4 regions of the Rossellomorea sp. GQ25 genome follow, and region 1 is predicted to be linked to each of the others. Evidence: riboswitches for the same ligand, from Rfam matches in the RefSeq annotation. Region 1 holds a riboswitch; each other region holds the start of a gene.
The links. A riboswitch is a leader RNA that binds a small molecule or an ion and turns the genes downstream of it on or off. The one in region 1 is predicted to bind cobalamin.
Positions count from the first base shown of each region.

Region 2: linked by a shared signal. The riboswitch ahead of AC6CIB_RS06170 (acyl-CoA thioesterase) and the one ahead of AC6CIB_RS01575 (ABC transporter substrate-binding protein) in region 1 are both predicted to bind cobalamin.
Region 3: linked by a shared signal. The riboswitch ahead of AC6CIB_RS16015 (ribonucleoside-diphosphate reductase subunit alpha) and the one ahead of AC6CIB_RS01575 (ABC transporter substrate-binding protein) in region 1 are both predicted to bind cobalamin.
Region 4: linked by a shared signal. The riboswitch ahead of AC6CIB_RS07490 (hypothetical protein) and the one ahead of AC6CIB_RS01575 (ABC transporter substrate-binding protein) in region 1 are both predicted to bind cobalamin.

Region 1 is NZ_JCAXEQ010000001.1:284,534-290,672, forward strand. Features, by position in the region: gene AC6CIB_RS01555 (glycosyltransferase family 2 protein) at 241-1,356, opposite strand; partial or broken gene AC6CIB_RS01560 (phytoene desaturase family protein) at 1,664-1,939, shown strand; gene AC6CIB_RS01565 (hypothetical protein) at 1,998-2,150, opposite strand; gene msrA (peptide-methionine (S)-S-oxide reductase MsrA) at 2,231-2,770, opposite strand; cobalamin riboswitch at 3,058-3,255, shown strand; gene AC6CIB_RS01575 (ABC transporter substrate-binding protein) at 3,390-4,355, shown strand; gene AC6CIB_RS01580 (FecCD family ABC transporter permease) at 4,318-5,376, shown strand; gene AC6CIB_RS01585 (adenosylcobinamide amidohydrolase) at 5,373-6,139, shown strand, end outside.
Region 2 is NZ_JCAXEQ010000002.1:73,366-79,504, reverse strand. Features, by position in the region: gene AC6CIB_RS06180 (S8 family serine peptidase) at 1-1,331, opposite strand, end outside; gene AC6CIB_RS06175 (helix-turn-helix domain-containing protein) at 1,690-2,940, opposite strand; gene AC6CIB_RS06170 (acyl-CoA thioesterase) at 3,256-3,729, opposite strand; cobalamin riboswitch at 3,877-4,066, opposite strand; gene AC6CIB_RS06165 (hypothetical protein) at 4,326-4,514, shown strand; gene AC6CIB_RS06160 (flotillin family protein) at 4,693-6,139, shown strand, end outside.
Region 3 is NZ_JCAXEQ010000005.1:73,555-79,693, forward strand. Features, by position in the region: gene AC6CIB_RS15995 (SACOL1771 family peroxiredoxin) at 1-40, shown strand, start outside; gene AC6CIB_RS16000 (DUF3243 domain-containing protein) at 84-386, opposite strand; gene AC6CIB_RS16005 (SDR family NAD(P)-dependent oxidoreductase) at 588-722, shown strand; gene AC6CIB_RS16010 (ribonucleotide-diphosphate reductase subunit beta) at 1,165-2,202, opposite strand; gene AC6CIB_RS16015 (ribonucleoside-diphosphate reductase subunit alpha) at 2,222-4,468, opposite strand; cobalamin riboswitch at 4,616-4,796, opposite strand; gene AC6CIB_RS16020 (VOC family protein) at 5,010-5,420, opposite strand; gene AC6CIB_RS16025 (SurA N-terminal domain-containing protein) at 5,960-6,139, shown strand, end outside.
Region 4 is NZ_JCAXEQ010000002.1:343,289-349,427, reverse strand. Features, by position in the region: gene AC6CIB_RS07505 (DUF2975 domain-containing protein) at 200-679, shown strand; gene AC6CIB_RS07500 (helix-turn-helix domain-containing protein) at 690-971, shown strand; gene AC6CIB_RS07495 (IDEAL domain-containing protein) at 1,269-1,493, opposite strand; cobalamin riboswitch at 1,776-1,972, shown strand; gene AC6CIB_RS07490 (hypothetical protein) at 2,149-2,373, shown strand; gene mmgD (citrate synthase) at 2,374-3,489, shown strand; gene prpD (2-methylcitrate dehydratase) at 3,592-5,025, shown strand; gene prpB (methylisocitrate lyase) at 5,044-5,958, shown strand; gene AC6CIB_RS07470 (acyl-CoA dehydrogenase FadE) at 6,065-6,139, shown strand, end outside.

The DNA.
Region 1 (6,139 bases):
TTGAGAAGAGAGACCGATTTCATTCATATTGACACCACCACGAAACCATCCCCCTGCACCAGGTATTTATTTCTTCCATTTTTTAATCTTCAAAAACCGAAACATGCCACCCCCGGCTTTCAGTTCAAGAGGCTGAAAGATGGGGGACAACCTTTGGAGTTGTTTGGGGGTCAATCCGGATGTCAAAAAGGAAACAACGAAATGAATACTTACCCATGCGAAAAATATTAAAAAGGATGATCATTTCATCTTTTCATCCTTCCCTTTCTCTAAATAGACGTATCGATCCTTCCACTTTGTGTTTTTCGTAAAAAATGTTGTAAACACCGAGTGGGAAAAGGTCATCAGGAAAAATAGAATATGGACTGGAAATAAGAGCGTCTCAAAAATGGTGAAATTTCCAATCCTACTAAGGATGAAATACAAGTAAACACTTAAAAAAAAGTACTGAATCATATAAATATATGGGTCTGTCCATACCATTTCCGGCGAATGTATGACAAAAGAAGTGAGAGAGATAATCCACATAGAAGATAGTCCCAAAAGGATGATGTTTGTCGATCTTGCCCCGGAAGCGAAACTCTTCGACCACCCGTGGAATAACTCACTCAAACCGTTCCCATACATTCTCATGGATATGGCATTGCTTCCGCTGACTGCTTCCACTAATTCTCCACCTTTTTTTGCACGTTGACTTAATGCAAAATGCTCCACCATATCTCCTTTGATTGCTTCGTGCCCACCGATTCGCTGATATACATCTCTTGAACACAGGAAGCACTGACCAAACCCACCCGAAGGTCTGACCAATCCGGAAAGGAGATGGGTGACACTTGTTGCGGCGAATACCATTAAATGAAACATCATGGATAATGTCTCATATCCACTATTCATCTTATGATAGGGATGAATGCTCAGAACTCCCTGACATTGTTGTCGTTGATAAGTCTCGCATATTCTAAGAAGTCCTGCTTGCTCGAACCATGTATCTGAGTCAACAAACAGTAAGAATTCACCCTTTGATGCTTCCGCCCCATTCCAACAAGCCCAAGATTTTCCGTTCCATCCATTTGGAAGAGGAGGAGTATCGACGACTGTTGCTCCGAACCCTTCAGCTATAGCCTTCGTTCGATCCTTCGATCCATCATTTACAACGATCACTTCAAACGGCTGAATAAATTGCTTCTGAATACTCGTTAATAGATTTCCAATCGTCAGTTCTTCATTTCTGGCAGGAATGATGATGGAGCATTTTTTTACGAGAAAACTATTCCTTACATGAATGGACTTTTTGACTGTAGGGATTCTAGTAAAAAGGAAAACGGTAAGAATAACAGACCATAACCAAATAAACATTTTTTCACCCTCAAATCTTTTGATTTTACCGACATTTTAACCATTTTCGTTATAGGTAATACCCTTATTCATCAGGATTGGATGTTTTGTGTGTATTAATTCATGTCAAATTTTTTTGGGGTCATACAAAATGGGCAAATGGAAAGTTGAATAGGCGTTCAGTCGAAAACGATCTTTCTCGTGAGGAGGAAATGAAATGAATAAGAAAGTAATAGTAGGAGGTGGAGGATTAGGAGGTATGTCAACAGCGATCCGTCTTGCCTCAGAAGGATATGACTTACGATTGTCGAAAAAGGGCGTAACCAATTTAAGGGATCATATAGAATACGAATATTCCTTCACTCCAAACGACCTTCAAACCCTTTATGGGGCAAATGGTGGATCGATCTATGGTACTGTCACAGACTGAAAGCTTAACGGAGGGTTCAAGATTCCGAATAAGAGCAGAGTGCTCTCTAATATGTACTTTGTGGGGGGTTCAACCCATCCAGGTGGAGGTGTACCAACGGTCACGCTTTCTGGACAACTTACGGCGGAATGGATCTTAGATGAACAAATGAAGGTAAACCATTTTATTGGATAAAGTAGAAGAAAGGTAATGCTTTGATTCATGATAACCATCACCTTATTTATTTTCACTTTCATTTTGAACTATGATTATCTACCGTATCTGAATTATTCACTTTCGCCTCGTCTTCAGCTGGATAGGGATCAAAGAAGTTCACTAGTTTCCCTGGACCTTCATATCCAACGACTTGCACTTTATGTTCTTTAACGTGATCATTTTTCTTCATATAAAAACTCCTTTCTGCCAATTAGTTTGGCGAAAGGAGTTTTTTTCATTCTCTCGGTAGGATAAATTTTATTAAAGCCTTTAAGCTTTTGGGTTTTCCCAATGACTCTCAATAAATTCGTCACGACCTGATTTCGCCCGGTCTTGTTTATATTCATCGGGATTCTTTTTGTAGAACTTTTGATGATATTCTTCTGCCGGGTAGAAGGTTGAGGCAGGGAGAACCTGTGTGACGATTGGTTTTTTGAATCGTCCGCTTTCTTCTATTTCCTTCTTCGTGTTTTCTGCTAATTGTTTTTGATGTTCGTTGTGATGGAAAATAGCTGTGCGATACTGGTCACCGCGGTCATGGAATTGTCCTCCATCATCAGTGGGGTCAATTTGCGGCCAGTATAATTCTAATAATCTTTCATAGGGAAAGAGAGCAGGGTCGAAGGTGATTTGAACAGCTTCATAATGTCCGCTGTTACCGGCTTTAATATCCTGATAGGTAGGGTTTTCAAGATGGCCCCCTGAATAACCTGATACTACGTCAATAATACCCGGTAGTTCATCAAATGGTTTTACCATACACCAAAAACAACCCCCGGCAAAAGTAGCAACCTCTTTTTTTTCATTCATTGCGAAAACCTCCTATAAATGTGCCACTCTAAAGTAGTAAAGCGATAACTTGAAACAGATTCTATCATGAAAGGCAGGAAGCGACAATCAATTAGCTTCAAACTCTTTGCCTATATGGTTTAACTCACATAATCCAAAGCTCTTTTCCTATTCGGTTGCCCAAGCACACGATCAACTTACATTATGCAGGTTCAATCATCCCGCAAATTTCAACAAATTCATAAAAATCAATTCACTAACGATGATAACTTGTGTATAATTCATGTGAACGCAACAATTATTACATATGATACGAGATTAGGTGAAGCGGAGGTTTCGGTAGCAAACTTTGTTGCTTCATAATAGGGAAGTTGGTGTAATTCCAACGCGGTCCCGCCACTGTAAATGGAAGTGAGCTGTATGAATGCCACTATACCAATAGGTATGGGAAGGTGCAGCAAACAATGACCATGAGCCAGGAGACCTGCCTAATGTCTTTCGCACCAAACTACGCGGATAGAAAGGTGTAATGTGCATGGTTAACGGTCCAAAACCTTTTTATGCATCTTACACAACATCTCTAGTCCCACTGGAGATGTTTTTTTTGTCTGGAATAAGTTCAATAACAGGAGGAAAACGCATGAAACACACATTCAAAATCATTCTTGCACTAATATTATCTCTAGGACTACTTTCAGCATGCGGTACTGATGGTGAAAGTGTAGAAAAGAAAAAAAATAGCGGGGAAGTCAGTCAGGGACAATCTGCTTTTCCTTTGTCAATAAACGACGCCCTGAATAATAAAGTCACGCTGGATGAGCAACCTAAGCATATTGTTTCATTGATTCCAAGCAACACAGAAATCTTATTTGAGTTAGGGTTAAACAAAGAAATTGTTGGGGTTTCAGATTTTGATAATTACCCAAAAGAAACGGCGGAGAAAGAAAAAATAGGTGGAATGGAATTTAACGTTGAGAAGATTATCAGTCTGAATCCGGATTTGGTTCTTGCTCATGAGTCCTCTGCTGTGTCGGCAGAAGAGGGGTTAGAACAACTTCGCAATGCAGGGGTAAAGATATATATCGTCCGTGATGCCAATAGCTTTGAGGAAGTGTACACCACGATGGAAAACATCGGCACATTGGTCGGCAAGAAAAATGAAGCTGAATCCGTCATTTCTGAGATGAAAGCGGATCTAGAATCCATTAAGGAAAAAGTCAGTGGGGTAACTGAAAAGAAAAACGTGTATGTAGAGGTTTCACCTTCACCTGACATATATTCGACAGGGAAAAATACTTTTATTGATCAAATGCTTTCACTTGTAAATGCCGAAAATGTGATGAGTGATCAGAAGGGATGGGTCCAAGTTAACCAAGAAGCGGTCATCGCTTCAAATCCTGACGTCATCATTACAACCTATGGTTTTTATAGTGAAAATCCTAAAGAACAAGTGATGGGCCGAGAAGGTTGGAAGGATGTAACCGCTGTGAAAAATGAAGATGTCCATGACGTGCATTCAGATCTGGTCACACGTACTGGTCCGAGATTAGTTGAAGGAGTAGAGGAAATTGCAAAGTCGATCTATCCGGAGTTATTTGCAGAATAAAATTTGGATAACATACGGGTTGGCTGTATCGTTTTTACTATTCGCTCTCTTTGCCGGTATTTCGATTGGAACCGTCTCTGTCCCACCGAAGGATATCTTGTTCATCGTTGGAGCTAAATGGCTTGGATACCCTTTACCGGAAGAAATTGATCCAATGTTTGTAAATATAGTGTACTCAATAAGATTGCCCAGAGTATTATTGGCATTATTGGTTGGAAGCTCCTTAGCAATTGCAGGAGCTTCTTTTCAAGGACTATTGCGCAACCCGCTGGCTGATCCATATACATTGGGTGTGTCTTCAGGAGCATCGGTCGGCGCTGTTATTACGTTGTTCTTTAATTGGAGCATTCCGTTCATTGGGAAGTTTACGCTTCCCTTTCTCAGTATTCTTTGTTCGATTATAACCGTGTTCTTTGTATTATGGTTTGCACAGAAGGTTGAAAGAACCATGAAGGTAGAAACCATCATATTAACAGGAATCATTTTCAGTTCTTTTTTAGGTTCCCTTATATCTTTAATGATTGCCCTGACTGGAGAGGAATTAAGACAGATCATCGGTTGGCTTCTTGGAAGTGTATCCATGAGAGGGTGGGATTACATTACGATTATATTCCCCTTTTTCTTAATTGGAGTGATAGTGTTGTTTCTCAATGGCAAGGAACTGAATGGTATGAGCTTTGGTGAAGAACAAGCTCATCATATCGGAATATCCGTACAAAAAAGAAAACTCCTCATCTTAATTGCAGGTAGTATCCTGACGGGAGCGGCTGTCGCCGTTTCAGGTACAATTGGATTTGTGGGGCTTGTAATCCCTCATTTTCTAAGAAGGATAGTAGGGCATGACCATAGACACTTACTTCCTTTGTCCATCCTCGTAGGTGGAGGCTTTCTCGTGTTGGCCGATCTCATCTCAAGAACCATCATTGCACCAACCGAGCTTCCGATTGGAGTGATAACAGCTCTTATCGGTGCCCCGATGTTTGCTTATATTCTCCTGAAGAAAAGAGGGCTTTCATCATGATAAATGTAAACGGTGTTACAGTAGGATATAACGATAAAATAATCGTGGAAGACATGAATTTTCATATAGATAAAGGGGAATTCTTTGGGATTCTTGGACCGAACGGAAGTGGAAAGACGACGCTGTTAAAAGCCATGACAGGTCTGCTTCCATTAATGGATGGAAACATCACATTAAAAGGAAAAAAACTGCATCATTTTTCTTCAAGGGATTTGGCCACACAAGTAGCGGTACTTCCTCAGATATCAACAGAATCCTTCTCCTATGAAGTGAGGGAGACGGTTATGCTTGGGAGATATGCTCACCAAAAAGGTTTTTTAAAAGGAACGACTGAACGAGATACTGAAATCGTAGAGAAGGTAATGGATCAAACGGGCATTACGTCCTTTCAGCACCGCTTTCTTCATGAGTTGTCCGGGGGAGAACGGCAGAGGGTATTCCTTGCCCAGGCTCTCGCTCAGGAGCCGCAGGTCCTGTTGCTTGATGAACCTACTAATCATCTTGATCTTTCGTATCAGAAATCACTGTTAGATTTAATTAAAAATCAAACGGCTCAAGAGAAATTAACGGTAGTCGCGATCTTTCACGACTTAAATTTAGCAAGTTTATACTGTGACCGCTTACTCCTACTGGACAAAGGAAGAACAAAACTTCTCCATCATCCAGAAGAAGTCTTGAAAGAGAAGTATATCGAAGAGGTGTATCATACAAAGGTTCAAAAACAGGCTCACCCTTTAGTGGCAAAACCTCAAATGGTAATCAT
Region 2 (6,139 bases), on a different contig from region 1:
AGCTCCAGTGTTTGCTCTTCTAAACTTGTAAACTTGTGGGCGAAGCCTCTGGCCATACTCACAATATCGGTGGTCCAACCATTGGAACCTTGTCCTGTAAATGTAGTTTGTGAGACAGGGACATCACTTGCCCCTACGGTTAAAGCCAAAGCTGCTGTACCAGGTGAGCCGAGCGTAAAGTCATTTGGACCTGAATTCCCTGCAGAAACAACGGCAGTGACTCCATTTAAAACCGCATAATTAAGGGCTGTACTGGTTGGATAGTAAGGGTCGTTAATAGCGGCACCCAATGAGAGGTTGATGACATCCATTCCATCTTGAATCGACTTCTCTATACCGGCGAGGACGTCTTCGGTGTAGCCGCTTCCGTATGGACCGAGAACCCGATACACATATAGGTCAGCATCAGGGGCAACCCCTTCAACAGATACTTCACTATCATTCTCATTTTGTCCTACAATCGTTCCCGATACATGGGTACCGTGAGAGGTGTAATACGAACTTCCTGTATAACTGAACTCAGGCTCACTCGTATTCTTCCAATCTTCATAGGTGGCTTCCATGGGATCAGAATCATCGTCAACAAAATCATAACCGCCTTTGTAGGCATCCTTCAGATCAGGGTGGTTATAGTCGACTCCCGTGTCGATTACCCCGACTTTAATCCCATCTCCCGTTATTCCTTCCTTATGTAACTGATCTACCTTTAAAAATGGAATGCTTTCCACAGACGTTGTGATTTCCCTCTCAACATCTTTTGGGAGATCTTGTTGAACGGGATCTACCGTAAATGCCTGATTTTTATACACCGCTTTGACAGCTTTGGAGTTAAGCAGTAGCTCTACTTGATTGGCTGGAAGTGTCATCGCCACCCCGTTATACGCGTCTTTATAGATTTGGGTAATTTTCGGCGCTACCTTTTTTCCTTTTACATTACTAGTAAATAGATGCTTTGTTACATCTTCCTTAAAAATCTTATGTTCTTTCTCTACCTTTGCCTCAGCATCCGCTTTCTTGAGTTTTTTTCCTTTTACGGCCGCTTCTAAAACAGCTACATTGCTCGGTTTAGATTGAAATTGGACGATAACCGAAATCTCTTCACCGGATGCTAAATCACTCTGTTGAAATCCTTGAAGGCCCATTGTATTAGTTAATTCCAATTGATGTAAGGCTTGTCTCTGCTCATCAGTCAAAGAAGATAAAATTGTTTCTGCTTCCCAATCAGCAGCTGTGGCTGTTGGAATGGAATAGGTCGATATTGGAGATAACATTAATCCTGTGGATAATGCAATCACAGCTGATTTCTTTGCAATGGAAGATCCATTCATCATTTCTACCTCTTTTCTGTAATATTAGATGGTGATTTATCGAAATATTGGTTCAATTCATATTTTAAAGGAGTTTGAACTTGTTTGTATGGGGGTTTACTTCGAGACTAATGAACTACATAATTGGTGGGATTTTTAACCTATAACTGATTTTCCGTGGTTTCTGCAGGATAAAAGTTGTGAAATAATGAATTGGTATTGGGGTTGCAAAGGGCTTGTTTGGATGAATATTATGCAAAGAGGACGATTAACTTATAATATAGTGGTAAAATGAATTGATTTTCTAGTGTTCCATCTACTATCTTTCAAAAAAAGAATGATAAAAAGAGACAAGTCATCCTTTTATCATTCGGAAGGAGCATTATTCTAATTCATAATAACTTATTTCGCTGGACATCTTATCGGATGCAAGCCGGAAACCCTTTTCTGTTTGCCCGGTTTTAACATAATATAAAAATAGTTGTCTTTCATAATGCTGATACATCAATTGACTTCCCGTTTTTTTGAAATGGGGGAGAGCTGTATTTTCAATATACTCATAAAGTTCTTTTTCATTTCCCTTTAGGGTGAGTAAGTAAATCTCAAAGAATACGTAAGTGGGATCCTGATGCTGAGTTGCCATTTTTAGTCCTTTTGTCGCTAAATGATTGAGCTCTTCGGAAGTAAGTAAATTTCCTTTCATACAAGCAAGTATATAGCCGCTAAGTGTTACCAAATAATGTGACGCAGGGGTTTCCTCATTAATAAGTTTTAATGCTTTTTCATAGGATTCTTTTGATTCAGAATATCGTTTTCTCCTAAAATATTCGAATCCAAGATTGTTATGGATCTTATGTTCCCTTTCCTTGGAATTAACGGATTCACAGACTCTGAGGAGCTTATCATACTGTTGTTTGGTTTCTTCCATATCAAAGGGTTCTTTGGCATTCAATTGGATTAAAATTAAGGTTTCAGAATCGATAACCCTCAGGATATTTAATGTTTTTTGGAAAAAATGCAAAGCTCTTTGCCCATAATAATAGGCAAAGGTGTTTGAATGAATGGAATGATACGCTAATGCCAAATGAAAATAATATTCGGAGTTCGGATATTCATCGTCAATCTGTTTTAATACTTTAATGCAAGAGTTAAACTGCCTTGTTGAATGATGATAGATTCCCTTGACATGCAACAATAAATTTTGTTCAAAAGGAGAAAGAGAGTAGTTTTTATGTTCGAACATGTCCATTATTTCTTTTGCTTTTCCATGTTTATTCAAAAATAGATAATACCTTGCCAGGAAAAGATTGTATTGAACAATGAAGTCTGATAGAAACCGTAAAGGTTCTTTTTCAATTTCCCCTTTTAATTGATGGATTTCATTGGTTCGAATCATAATAATCGCATCGTTCCATTCTGATAACTTAACCTGTAAGGAATGATAGCGAGAACGTTCAACATCCATATTGATTCCAAGCTTTCTTGCAAGTAAATCAGTAATTTCACTGGAATACTCTGTGATTCCTCTTTCAATTTTACTTAGATGCGTGGGGGAGCATATCCCCTGTGCAAGCTGCTCTTGAGTCAAACCCGAATCTTCGCGATGAAACTTAATTAATTTACCTTCAATCATACTACACCCCAAATGAACTATTTTATTATTCATTATAGGGAAAATTTTCTCGGTATTCTATAGGTTTAGAACAAGACGGAGGTCTGAAGGCAATAACATCCAAATAGCATCTCTATAGTGTTTTTCTCTTTTCTTCCTGAAGTTCATCCTGTACTTCTTTCACCAGAGGAGGGGAATCCTGAATGACTTCCCGCTATATAACCAACCCCGTTTTCATTCCAATTAGGATCCAATAGACTAGCCCTTTTAAACACTCAAAGCCTAGATAAGCTCTGAGTGTTTTTGTTTTTAGGATAGTCAGCAATCAGCGACTGTTTACAAAATAAGCGCACGATTTTTTCTATGCTCTTTTCTTAAAGGAGCCGTTTTGAAAAGCCTCGATTCTTCTTCTGTCTTTGGAATGACCTTTGGCACCGGCTTTGGTTTTCCATTTTCATCAACGGCGACCATCGTCAGGAATGATTCAGTCGTCAGGGTTTTGACACTCGTTACGAGATTCGTAGAAAACACCTTTACATAAACCTCCATTGATGTTCTGCCTGTAGAAGTGACGTATGCCTCGAGGCTTAACGCATCACCGACTGTTGCAGACGACAAAAAGTCGACGGAGTCAATCGATGCCGTAACGACGACTGAGCTGGAGTGCTTCATTGCTGATAGTGCCGCAATTTCATCAATATAGGAAAGGACTTTTCCTCCGAAGATCGTTTGCATATGATTGGTGTCCGGTGGCAGCACCAATTTTGTTTGTATGGTTCGTGAACGTTCTACCGAATAAGCTTGTTCCATTTTCTCATCTCCCAGTTTAATTTCCGAAATAAAAAAAGCATCTCCTTTTAAAAAGAAGATGCGGCTATTTCAAGCGAACGTCCAGAATCATGTGATTCCTCATGTGGCTCAATTAGCGCAACACCCTCCTATCTCCCGTAGGAACTTCTGTGTTCTTCCCATTTGGCAGGTCTCCTGGCTCAGCGTCAACGATTTCGCATTCCTTCCCATTTCAATTCGAAACAGTGGATCCATACGAATTCTCAGCCTTACAGTGGCGGGACCGCGTTGGACTTTCACCAACTTCCCTTTTAAGAAAATGAACTTAAATCATCTTCACCAATGAGCAATGATTAAATTGTGAACGCATTTATTTTATCATAACCCTTAGTGAGTGAGGAGAATGATTAGGGTAAAATTTATAAACAAGTGCTTTTCAAAAAGGTAGTGAGATCTGAAAAATGCCACAAGACAAATTGGTAAAGTAGTAGAGTATATCGATCAACATCTAAGCGAAGATTTATTCTTAGAACAATTAGCCAAAGTATCAACCTATTCCCCCTTATCACTTTCAGCGGATGTTTAAAGGGCTGATTGGTGAAACACCAGCAGGTTATGTGAAAAGAACGCGCTTGGAAAATGCAGCGCATATGCTCATTTACGACCCGCAGCTTCCAATCACACAAATTACGTTCATATCATATTTAATCGGTTCCGTACTGTCCTGTTCTTTCTTCCTTATCGCGATTGGAGATCATCTCATCATATTTACCCTGTTAGGGGCGATACACGGCTGGTTTTTATAGTATGAAAGCTCGAACTTTTTAAAGGTTCGAGCTTTTTTATATAAAATTAGGAGATTCACCTAAATTATTGAAACTTTTCTATCACTCTTCCGTAGATAGTATTGCAGCTAGCAATTTTATTAAATATTAAATCAGTTGCTCGACTGATTTATAGAAAATGTTGAGAGGGGTTGTCAGAATGCTAGAATCATTAAGTATTATCGGATTTTTTATGTTCTTGATTCCTGTTCTGGTTATTGCTGCTATTGCAGGAATTGCCTATTATTTCTGGATGAGGTTTCGTTATCGTACAGCCAGATCCAACCAGGCACTGATCATTACAGGACCTAAACTGGGGGATCCTGAGAAGGAAACAAATATTTTCACCGACCAGGAAGGACGTTCCATGAAAATCATCAGGGGTGGAGGGTACAGATTAAGACGTTTCCAAACTTCCACACCTGTTAATCTTACATCCTTCCAGTTAAAGCTATCGACACCGAGAGTATACACAAATGGCGGAGTACCAATCGTTGCGGACGCAGTGGCGATGGTGAAGGTGGCAGACACATTAAATGGGATTGCGAACTATGCTGAGCAGTTCCTTGGTAAGGATCAAAAAGAAATTGAAGATGAAATCATCGAGGTACTGGGAAGTAATCTTCGTGCGATTCTTTCCAAAATGACTGTTGAAGACATTAACAGCAACCGTGAAAAATTTAACGCTGACGTATCAGAAATTGCCCAGAAGCAGCTGGATCTTATGGGCTTCAAAATTACGTCACTCGGGTTAACTGACATAAGAGATGCAGACGAAGAAAATGGATACTTAAAAAACCTTGGTCGTCCACGTATCGCCGAGGTCCGCAAGCAAGCTGAAATTGCAGAAGCAAACACCGAGCGTGAAACCCGTATTCACCGTGCCCAAACCGATCAGGAAGCGAAAGAGGAAGAATACAAGCGTCAAATTACCATTGCCCAATCGAAAAAAGAGAAGGACATCAAAGACGCAGCTTTCAAAGAAGAAACAGAGCGGGCAAGAGCAAAATCGGAACAGTCCTATGAGTTGGAAAAAGCCAAACTTACCAAAGAAGTGAAAGAAGAAGAGTTAACGCTTCAATTCCTTGAACGTGAACGTGCCGTGAAGCTTGAAGCAGAAGAATCAAAAGTTCGTAAAACAAAAGCCGATGCCGAATACTACGAAACGACTCGTAAAGCAGAAGCGGAAGCGCGCAAGGCTGAAATTGACGGGGAAGCGAAAGCTAAGATCCGCAGAGAAGAAGGTTCTGCAGAAGCCGATGTTATCAGAGAACGAGGTAAAGCGGAAGCCGAATCCCGTAAACTGCTTGCAGAAGCGATGGAGAAGCATGGCGATGTCATCATTACAGAGAAACTAATCGAAATGCTGCCAGTTTTCGCAGAGAAAATTGCCCAGCCTCTTAACAATATTGATTCTGTTAAAATCATTGATTCCGGTAATGGCCAGGGAGTTCCTTCATTTGGGAAAAGCATCACCAGAACGATGCTTGACATGCAGGAACCGTTACGCGAAATGACAGGCATCGATGTAGGTGAATTACTGAAGTCGTATGCAAACAGAACCCATGAAAGACCTTATCAGCCAGCAATTTCAGAGTTAGCTGACA
Region 3 (6,139 bases), on a different contig from region 1:
GAATGTGACGGTAAGGGTAGACCCTGAGATACAAATGTAAAAAAAGCATAAGCAAAGGGCATCCATTCAGATGCCCTTTTTTATTATGATTCAGCGTGAACAAGCTTCACTAACATATGGGCAAGCATATGCTGCTCTTCCTCGTTACCCGCTTTCCATAATTCATATAATAACTTCTCTTCTCTATTCTTCGGTTCCTCATGAGCCGCAAGATAATCCCCAACTTTTTGGGCTGCCTTAGCCTGCTGCTCTTCATTCATCCCTAACTTATCCGCTAAGGAAACTTTATTACCTAAATATTGTTTGAAATGATCAAAGTTTGAAAGAATATCTTCTTTTTTGTCCTGAGGCAAATTGTCTAATGTACTGTCTACTTTCGACTCCATTTTTTCTTCTGTAGAATGATTTGCCATGTAAAACCTCTCCTCTCATTCAATCTAGTATGTATATTCCCACCACCGGGAGAGTTAAACATTTATTTTCATATTAATGGTAATGGAATTTCCAACTCTCTCAACTATGTTTAAATGATAATGGTACCGTGAAAACAATAGAGTGGATAAAGATTACGAAGCACGAGAAGGAAAATGATTAATATAAAAAAAGTAGCTATCATTACAGGAGCAATCAGTGGGATCGGACAAGCGACCGCAAAGGAATTAGCTTCTAAAGAAATCACCGTGATGCTTGTGGCAGACGTGAAGAACGATTACAAGAACTGAAATGACCTTTTATTGAAAAAAACAAATCAAAAAGCGAGTCGTGATGACTCGCTTTTTGATGGGGTGATTGTAACGATGTTGTAAAGCTTCCATGAGAATCTGATATGGTTGTGTACAGTTGACTTTCTTAGCCATTTATCGCCACGAGTCACACAAGATACAAACTACTCACCTTCTGTAATAAAAACTGTTATTTCACGAAAGAAATAACACATTTAGTTCTAAAAAATGCATTTTGTAAGGAAGTTCAACCAATTCAGTAACCAGATACCAAAGTTTCACCAATTATTAGTTGATTCTTTTAAGACGTTGACTGGATAACGGCGATATTCTGATTTTATCGGCAAAATCAGTACTTTTATCGGCGGAATTTCAAATATAACGGCGAACTGGATGCTCACGAATATCTAACCTCTGACCAAAAGTACCACAGCTCTAATTTTTACAGTTCATCAAACCCATTAGCATCCGATGTCTTCGTATATTGCCTTGATTTCTGTTCAAAGAAATCGGTTTTCCCTCTATCCACTTCCTGATAGGCAATGATCCATTTTAATGGGTTGGTCTTATATCCTTGGAATGGTTCTTCAAACCCTAGCTGTTTGGCTCTTTTATTCGCCATGAATTTAATATAATCTTCAAGGTCGCTCATTAACAGCCCTTCAACATGAGATCCGATGATGTCCCTTCCCCACTCTATTTCCAGGAGAGCTGCCTGTTTGAAAGCTTCCTTTCCAAAGTCACGCAGCTCTTCCGTTTGATAAGAGGGATTCTCGTTCAGTACCTCTTTAAATATTTTTTCAAATAATCCGACATGCAGCTGTTCATCCCGATTGATATAATTAATCATCGTCGATGTCGCCACCATCTTTTGATTTCTGGCCAGATTGTAGAAGAAGGCAAAACCGGAGTAAAAGAACAACCCTTCCAGAATTACATCATAGATGATCGACTTTAATAGATTCTCAATGGTGGGGGATTCTACAAATCCTTTATATCCATTCGTTATAAATTCGTTCCGCTTCTTCAAGATTGGATCGTTCTTCCAGAAATCAAACACTTCATCCTGCTTCTTTTTGGACACGATACTGGATAACACGTAACTGTACGAGTGGTTATGGACGACCTCTTGCTGTGCCAAAATGATCATCAATGCATTCAGGCTGGAATCCGTGAGATAGTCTGCCACTTTACCCGCGTAATCTGTCTGCACACTATCAAGGAGAGCCAGTAAGCCGATGATTTTCAAAAAGGACTCCTGCTCCTTTGATGAAAGAGTAGGGAACTGTTTGATATCCTTTGCCATATTGATCTCAAAAGGCGTCCAGAAATTCCCCAGCATTCTCTTATACTTTGGATAGGCCCATGAGAACCTGACATCATCCCAGTTTAATATATTCGAGCTTTGTCCATTTACAATTCCAGTAGATTTATTTGGTGCCTCAGAATCTATTAAGATTCGCTGCTTTAATCCATTCACGTTATCATCTTCCTCCCAGTTAGCTATGGCAGCTTTCACATTCTTCAAAATTTGAAACGGATGTTGATCTCACATAGTAGGTCGTTTTCAATCCTGACCTCCATGCATCTAAATGAAGAGATAGTAACTCTATCGCCTTGATATCATTCCGCACATACAAGTTAAACGATATTCCTTGATCTATATGTCGCTGTCTCTTCTCATTCTGTTTAATACTCCAGTGCTGATCTACGTTATAAGCCGTTTTGTAATACCAGGTCGTCTTAGGTGATAAATCAGGTGCTGTAACAGGAATCTTATAATCTTTCTTTTCTTCCGAGTACTCCAATCTGAATAAGGGATCTATACTTGCTGTAGAGCCAGCTATAATCGAAGTGGACGAATTGGGCGCAACCGCCATTAAATATCCGTTTCGGATTCCTTGTGAAGAAACATCATCCCTGAGTGTATCCCACCTCGGTCCAGAATACCCTTTCTTTGAAAAATACTCTCCAGTCGACCAGTCGGAACCATTGTAATATGGATAGGAGCCTTTTTCTTTCGCTAATTCATGACTGGCTTTTATCGTGTAATAAGCAACATCCTCGTATAGTGAGTCACAATAATCAACTGCTTCATCGCTCTCCCATTTCAAACCTTTTAATGCAAGGAGGTGATGCCAGCCAAAGGTTCCTAATCCAATCCCTCTATAGCGTTGATTTGTCAGTTGGGCTTGCAGGACTGGAAGTCTATTAATATCTATGACATTATCAAGTAATCTCACTCCTATGGACACGACTCTCTCCAACTCATCATCCATGATTGTTTTGGCTAAAGAAACAGATGCCAGATTACAGACGACATAATCTCCGGGAGATTTATAGGTAATGATTTTCCCGTCCTTTATGACCTCTTCTTCCATGACGGTCGCACTCATATTCTGGGCGATTTCGGTACACAAATTACTACAGTAAATCATTCCCTTATGCTGATTGGCATTTAGCCGATTGACTGTATCACGGTAAAACATATAGGGCGTTCCCGTTTCGAGCTGGGAAATCATGATCCGCTTGAAAATTTCAATTGCTGGAACGACTTCCCTGGAAAGATCAGGACATTCTACGCACTCCCAATACTTATCCCTGAACGAACCTTCTCCCTCACTCTCATCATAGTAATCTTCCAGGGAATACCCCATGACCACCCTCACTTCATGAGGATCAAATAAGTACCAATCCCCTCTATTCTCCACTTGTTCCATAAATAAATCCGGTAAGCTTACTCCAGTGAAAAGATCATGAGTACGCTGCCTTTCATCTCCATTATTTAAGCGTGTATCAAGAAAAGGAAAAATATCCTTATGCCATACATCCAAATAAACAGCGATCGCTCCTTGACGTTGCCCTAATTGATCAACGGATACTGCTGTGTTATTTAATTGCTTCATCCATGGAATAACACCTGAACTTACTCCCTTGAAGCCTTTGATATTACTTCCTCTGCTCCGGACCTTCCCCAGATAGATACCGAGACCCCCACCGTTTTTACTTAGTGTGGAAACATCTGTATTGCTGTCATAAATACTTCTTAAATCATCGGCTACCGTATCAATAAAACAGCTTGATAACTGACCATGGCTTTTGCCGGCGTTGGCAAACGTAGGGGTCGCAACCGTCATATACAAATTAGACAGTGCCCAGTAAGCTTCTTCAATAAGCACCAGACGCTTATCACGGGGTTCGTTCATAAAGAGTGTCATGGCGATGATCAGCAATCGCTCCTGAGGTAATTCAAGGATTTTACCATCATGGGACTTAGTTAAATACCGCTCTGATAATGTGACGATCCCTATGTAAGTAAACAGATGGTCTTTAGATGAATCCATGATCCTCCCCAAAGTTTCAATTTCTTCTTTGCAATATGAATCCAATAGTGCGGGAGTATATAATTTCCTATCAGTCAAGTCTTGAATTAATTCATAAAAGGAATTGTACAACATGCTTTCTTCAACTCTCCTTGAATGAGCGATTGTACGATAAAGTTTCATTAAATATAATTCTGCAGCTACATACGTCCAATCAGGTTCATGGGCAGAGATCCGTTCAACTGCCGTGAGGATCATGAAATGATAAAGCTTTTCTTTACTCATTTCAGATTGAGCGTCTGCATACTTAAAAGTCTTTTCATCAAATTCTTTAAAATGAAGTTGCGGAAAGCGACTGTGGAGATTTGTAAGAATCGCTTTTGCTTCCATTGTTGTCCGCTGATACTGTGATACGATTGACATCATCATTCCTCCCAATTTATACAGTGTGGGAAGGATTCAAAAAAAGCCCATCCTTCTGAAGGATAGGCTTTTATGTACGAAAGATATATGAATAGACTAAAGGGACTATTCCAATCCTCGCTTTATCCTCCCAATTCCCGAAGAAGATAACACGTGATAAACAAGGCAGGTCTCCTGACTCGTGCTTCACCCTACTCTAAGGCCTTCCCATCCTATATGACAGTGGCAGTTCCTTATTTCGTCAGCACTTACAGTTGCGGGGACAGTTCCGGATTCACACCGGATTCCCTTTTAAGTCCATTCAGACACCCAATTCACAGGTTATAATCAATATATAGTTAAAATAATTAAACAGAACACAAAATGTTGTGTTCTGTACCATCATAAACGATTAAAAATGAATTTACAAGTGAAACTATTTATTTCGTTTAGAAGTTGAAATCTTTTAATAGTATCACTCTATTACCCTCTTAAAGTCAAGAGTTGTAAAATGGTCATTGCATTCACAATCAAATCCCTATTTTATGTGTGATAATCCTATTTAGAGATTAAATGCTTCTTTAAACTGCGGACTCAGTTCGCTCCAAACATCGAAAAGATTGCCATCCCCATCGGAAAATACAAAATTTCGTCCATTATGCCCCCTGTTTTCAATCTCCCCGGCTTCGACTCCTTTTTGAACTAAATCTTCTCTCAACTCTTTTAATGCTACTAAACCATCTACTTCAAAAGTGATGGAAAATTTCTTGTTTTCGTACTTATCAAAAAAATTACTGCTTTCTTCATCCAAAGCACCCACCAGGAAGAAACTTTGATTTGCAAGGTCTAGGATTGCCTTGTCCTCATCCTTATAATTCACATTCGCGTTTAATTTTTCTTTATACCATATGCATGCTCTTTGTACATCCCTTACTGGAATATAAATAGTCCCGATTCTTACTAATTGCCTCATCGTCTCTCTCCTTTTCATTTATTCTGTTTACTAGTTCAACAAAAGGAAGGAAAACCCTTCCATTAAAATATGCTTATAATTATTATTTTGCATGAAAAGAATAGGAGAAGATTGAATACTACCTTCATAAGGACACTAGTCAGCCGACACCTTCCTAAATGTTAGTTGAAGAAAAAGTAGCCACTCTTTATAATTCAAATAGAAGGTTGTTTGACAGTATTCTTTGGTCCCCAATATTTTTTATAGGCTGTTTAAATGGAGGAAGACCTCGATTTAAACAGTCTCTTTTTTTACCTACTTAGATTGAACGCATAGGTGAAAGTCTTCTTACATTTTCATTTCTAGCCGGCAGTTGTCAGTCAAATGTAATCGCATACATTATAGTGAAAGAGGGAACATATAAGTAATTTACTGTATTTCAACCTTATTACAATCAATACTTTTCAGCTTAAATACTTTCTTTTTACGGGTTTTTCATTTAAAATGCGCATTAAGTGATTTTTTTCGAAATCACACCTTAGTTCTGAAAGGAGTCTATTATGAAAAAATTATTTACGACTTTACTATTAGCATTACTAACGATTGGACTAGCCGCTTGCGGTTCGAACGAGGAGAGCCAAAAACAAGCTGACGATAAAGCCAAAACAGAAGAAAAAAGCGATGGACAGGCTCAGGAAGAACAAGCAAAGCAAATGGAAGAAATGCAGAAGAAAATGGAT
Region 4 (6,139 bases), on a different contig from region 1:
TTAAATGGGGAATTGGGGTCCGGTCTCCACACGTTAAAGTGTCAGCGTGCCGGGGGGCAGACTCCAGTTTTTTTGTTCGAAATGAATATTTGTTTAACGATAACCATAAAAATATTATTAATTATAAATAAATATTTATTGATAAACAATAAATAAAGTGGTAGAGTAAAATCAATAATCAATAAGCGAGGTGCTTTTTATGAAAAGGGAAACACTCTTTTTAAAGATTGCTGTTTTTCTTATCGGGACTCCAATTGTTGCTTTATGCGTCTTGGGGTTACCTTGGTTAGCTATGGATGTAGCAGAAAGTGATTCGAAGCTTGCATATGTGGTGTATGGCATTCTAATCATTATGTATGTATCCGCTATACCGTTTTTCATCGCATTGTTTCAAGCCTTTAAACTATTAAGCTTTATCGATAAGAACAATGCATTCTCTGAATTATCCGTAAAAGCTTTAAAGACTATAAAAAAATGTGCCATTGCCATCAGTCTCATATATGTGGCAGCGATGCCGCTCTTTTACATTCTGGCGGAGGTTGATGACGCCCCTGGTATCATATTGATCGGAATGATCTTTATTTTCGGTGCAGCGGTGATTGCCGTCTTTGCGGCTGTTCTTCAGAAGCTACTGAAAAATGCCATCGATATCAAATCTGAAAATGATTTAACGGTCTGAGGTGAAAACAATGACGATTATAATCAATATTGATGTGATGCTGGCTAAAAGGAAAATGAGCGTAACAGAGCTTTCCGAGAGGGTTGGAATCACGATGGCAAACCTTTCGATCTTAAAAAATGGAAAAGCAAAGGCCGTTCGATTCTCAACGTTAGAGGCAATTTGTAAGGCTTTAGAATGTCAGCCGGGAGATATTTTGGAATACCGAAGTGATGAAGATAATCAAGAGGAACACGATGGGGGAAAGCTTGATGCTTCCGGAGAGATACGAGGCTCACCGGGAGCAGATTGAACGGACTTTGATTCCGATTGAGGTCCGGGAGCTGGATTGATTTGAAAGAGAGGGACGGTTCGCTTGCTGATGAGGCAAGTAAACCGTCCTTTTGGTTCTTTGTATAAAGAAAAATCAACAACTTGTCATGATTACGGAGGGAAATAGGTCATTAGGGTACGTTAAAGCGTCAGGGTGCCGGGGGTCAGAGCGCAGTGTTCAGTCAAAAGAAAAAACAATGCCCCTGCCATAATCAGCAAGAGCATTGTCCTCCTTATCAATAGAAACCAATCGGCTTATTTATATCCAATAAATCTTTTATACCGTTACATCCTTTTCCTCGTGATCTTTACGGATCTGATTTAACTCCTCCGTCAACCGCAGGAATTCTTCTTTGTTTCGATCACGTAAAGATTGGTCGATTTTCTGCTCGAGTTGCTCTTTCCGGAATGTTAGCAGGGCCTTGTCCAAAATCATTTCTGCAAAAAGAGAGTCTATGCCGGGTACCTCGGACTGTGGTGAATTTAGCAAATACTTCTTCATGAAAAATCAACTCCTTGACCTTTTTTCTATTATACTAACCATTATCTCAATATTCAAACATTTTAAACGAAAAATTTAAATTATTTGAAGGGAAGGAAGTTGGAAACCAGTTTCATTTAAGGTTTTGTTAAGTTTGCTATATGGGAAGTAATGTATGCTGAATAAGGATTAGTTGGGTAGTTTTTCCCATACAAAAAAACTCCAGGTTTAGAAAGGAAAATATGTCAAAAAATAAAATTGTTTGTAATTTTTAGAAATATTTGATATGTTTGATTGGAAAACTGAATACGTGTAGAAGCAGGTGTAGAGGGATATGACGATCCTCTACTTAATAGGGAAGTTCGGTTAGAGCCCGACGCTGTCCCGCAACTGTATTTGGGAGCGATTCGAAAAGCCACTGTCTTTAGAAACTTGAAGATGGGAAGGTTCGGAGAGTGATGATCATAAGTCAGGAGACCTGCCTGTTTCAGCACACATCAATACCTACGAGGATAGGGGGTGTTAAGTGCGAACGAGTGATCAACATTTTTTGTTTTGGCTTTTTGGGGGAGCAGAAAATGTTTATTTAAGCATCAGTTCGATCTTAACAACTTCTTTTTAGAAGTTGTTTTTTTATTGTCCATTTTTAAACAAGACGGATTCGAGGTGAACTTCTTTGTTTGGAACAGTTGAGTATTTTACCGATTACTTCAAAACGTGCATTATGAACAACTTCAGTGGAGAAAAGACACTTATGCTTTCTTCCAATTATCAGCGTTTGACAAAAGAAATCATGATGCGGATAGAAAAAAGAGAAGAAAAAGAAGTTTGTCTGAGCAATCTTGAAAGGGCTTACAACAAAATGAGTGAAGAGTTATTTGGAGATAGGAGGAAGAGATAATTGGAAGCTAAACAAAAATTTTTCCCCGGACTTGATGGTGTTGTTGCAGCAGAAACCAAGATCTCGTTTTTAGATACGGTACAAAGTGAGATTGTCATCCAGGGTTATGACCTTATTAAACTATCACAATCTAAAGAGTACATGGATATTGTCCATCTACTGCTGGAAGAGAGTTTGCCGGATACTGCAGAGAAAGAAGCGATGGAAAAGATGTTGAAGGGTGAGTATGAAATACCTGGGGAACTGCTTGAAATATTCAAACAGCTTCCGGGAAATACGCATCCCATGGATGGGCTTAGAACGGGAATATCAGCACTTGCTGGATATGACAACAAACTCGATGATCGTTCATTACCCGTGAATAAAGAGCGAGCTTATCAACTTCTTGGAATGGTGCCCAACGTTGTAGCGAATAGCTACCGGATCATTCACCAATTGGAGCCGGTCCGTCCAAACGAAAACCTTTCATATAGTGCAAATTTCTTTTATATGATCACTGGGCGAGTCCCCTCTCTACTGGAAGAAAGGATATTTGACCGTTCTTTAGTTCTTTATAGTGAGCATGAGATGCCGAATTCCACCTTCACGGCGAGGGTGATTGCGTCTACTCATTCTGATTTATACGGTGCCTTAACCGGTGCTGTCGCTTCCTTAAAAGGGAACCTGCACGGAGGGGCGAATGAAGCGGTTATGTACATGCTTAATGAAGCAGGCAGTGTGGCAACATTTGAAGAGCTGCTCGAAATGAAAATGATGAAAAAAGAAAAGATCATGGGATTTGGGCATCGTGTGTATATGAAGAAGATGGATCCAAGAGCATTCATGATGAAGGAAGCGTTAAAAGAACTATGTGATGTAAAAGGCGACCACCTTTTATATGAGATGTGTGAAGCTGGAGAGAGAGTAATGGAGAGAGAGAAAGGGATCTATCCGAATCTTGATTATTATGCAGCTCCGGTCTATTGGATGTTGGGGATACCGATTCCACTATATACTCCCATTTTCTTTAGTGCCAGAACAGTCGGACTTTGTGCGCATGTGATAGAGCAGCACACCAATAATCGACTCTTCCGTCCGCGAGTACATTATACAGGCGAGCGACGTGTATTTAATTAAACAACTGGGGAGTTGTAACGTCGCCCGCCTGATGCAAATGGATATTTTGGCGAATACCCATTTATATCATAAATAACTTCTAACAGAAAAGGAAGGTATCTCATGCTAAAAACGAGCGAAACGACGAAAACCGATGTGTTATTGGAAGAAATAGCCGATTACGTATTAGATAGAGACATCACAAGTACGGAAGCATATGAAACGGCACGCTATGTATTGTTTGATACGCTTGGATGCGGAATTCTCGCTTTGAAATACCCGGAATGCACGAAGCTTCTGGGCCCTGTCGTACCTGGGACAATTGTACCTAATGGGACTCGTGTGCCCGGTACGTCCTTCGTCCTTGATCCTGTGAAAGGGGCATTCAACATAGGGTGCATGATCCGCTGGCTGGATTACAATGATACGTGGCTCGCTGCGGAATGGGGACATCCATCTGACAACCTTGGAGGCATTCTTGCTGTAGCGGATTATGTAAGCAGAGTACGGATTTCGGATGGGAAAGAACCTTTACAAGTTCGGGATGTGCTCGAAATGATGATCAAGGCCCATGAGATTCAGGGAGTACTGGCGTTGGAAAATAGCTTGAATCGTGTAGGGCTCGATCATGTTCTGTTTGTGAAAATCGCAACGACAGCTGTTGTCACGAAGATGTTGGGTGGATCTCGTCAGGAAATCATAAATGCGTTATCGAATGCATGGATTGACAATTCAAGCTTGCGAACATATCGACATGCACCGAATACAGGCTCGCGAAAATCCTGGGCAGCAGGAGACGCAACAAGTAGGGGCGTTCACTTGGCAATGATGGCTGTAAAAGGCGAAATGGGCTATCCAACCGGGCTTTCAGCGCCTGGATGGGGATTCCAGGATATACTCTTCAATAAAAAAGAATTGGTGCTGGGACGTCCACTTGAATCCTATGTAATGGAAAATATACTGTTCAAAGTATCTTATCCGGCAGAATTCCATGCCCAGACAGCAGCTGAGTGTGCGGTCAAGCTCCACCCATCAGTGATTAACCGACTTGACGAAATCGATGAAATTAAGATCATGACACATGAATCAGCTATACGCATCATTGATAAAACAGGTCCTCTTCATAATCCTGCGGATCGCGATCATTGTTTGCAGTACATCACAGCCATCGGATTGCTCAAAGGCGATATCAAAGCAGAAGATTATGAAAATGAAACAGCCCTGGATCCAAGAATCGATGCCTTGCGGGAAAGGATGACAGTGGTAGAAAACAAACAATACAGTGAAGATTACCTTGATCCGAGCAAGCGCTCAATCGCAAACAGTGTACAAATTCGTTTCACAGATGGATCCGTTACCGAAAACGTAGAATTAGAGTTTCCATTAGGACACCGCTTCAGAAGAGACGAAGCGATTCCAAAGATTAAGGAAAAATTCATGAACAATATCAAGACCCACTATTCAAGTAAACAACAAAGATTGATAGAAGAAGCCTGCTATGACAGGGACAAATTAGAAAGCATGAAAGTGAATGAATTTGTAGATTTGTTCATCTAGAAAAGGAGGATGGCCAAGATGGCATGGATTGTAGACCAACCGTTAGCACAAACAGAGCTTGCCGACCAATTTCAAAAATGTATCTCCAGTGAATCGATTTTGCAAATACCTGGCGCGCATGATGCGATGGCTGCCCTCATGGCAAAGGAGGCTGGTTTCTCAGCACTTTATTTATCGGGAGCCGCTTACACAGCAAGCAGGGGACTTCCGGATCTCGGGATGATGACGTCAACTGAAGTCGCAGAACGCGCCAAAGACCTTGTTCGTGCTACTAATTTACCGGTATTAGTCGATATAGATACGGGTTTCGGGGGATATCTGAACGTCGCCCGTACGGCTAGAGAAATGGTGGAGGCTCATGTAGCTGCCGTTCAATTGGAAGATCAGCAATTGCCTAAAAAGTGCGGACATCTAAATGGGAAACAACTCGTATCCCCGGAAGAGATGGTTCAGAAGATCAGGGTGATCAAAGAGGTGGCTCCTTCATTGATTGTCGTAGCCCGTACGGATGCCCGCAGCAGCGAAGGACTGGAAGGTGCGATAGAAAGAGCGGCGATGTATGTTGAAGCAGGTGCCGACGCGCTCTTCCCGGAAGCCCTTGAATCTGAAGAAGAGTTTCGACTGTTCCGGAACCGAATCCAAGTTCCACTTCTTGCTAACATGACCGAGTTCGGGAAGACCCCTTACTATACTGCTGAAGAATTTCAGGACATGGGCTTTCAGATGGTCATTTATCCTGTGACTTCATTGCGAGTGGCGGCAAAGGCTTATGAACGGATGTTCCAGCTGATCAAAAAGGAAGGCACTCAAAAGGAAGGAATCCAGAACATGCAGACAAGAAGCGAGTTGTATGACACCATTTCCTATTATGACTTTGAAAATCTGGATGAAGAAATCGCAAAGACACTCCTAACCGATGAACATAAATCGTAAAGCACAAATGGTAAAAGAAGATCGTGATACGAATCAATTTTAGCATGTAATCGATTCAACGCTTTTGGTTGATAAGCATAACAAGTCGGAAGCGAGGAGGAAAGGGATGGGCGAAGCAGAACTTCAAGCTAGTGAATGTTTATTTACTCATCATGGAGAGGACATTGAAGTATTTACTCCG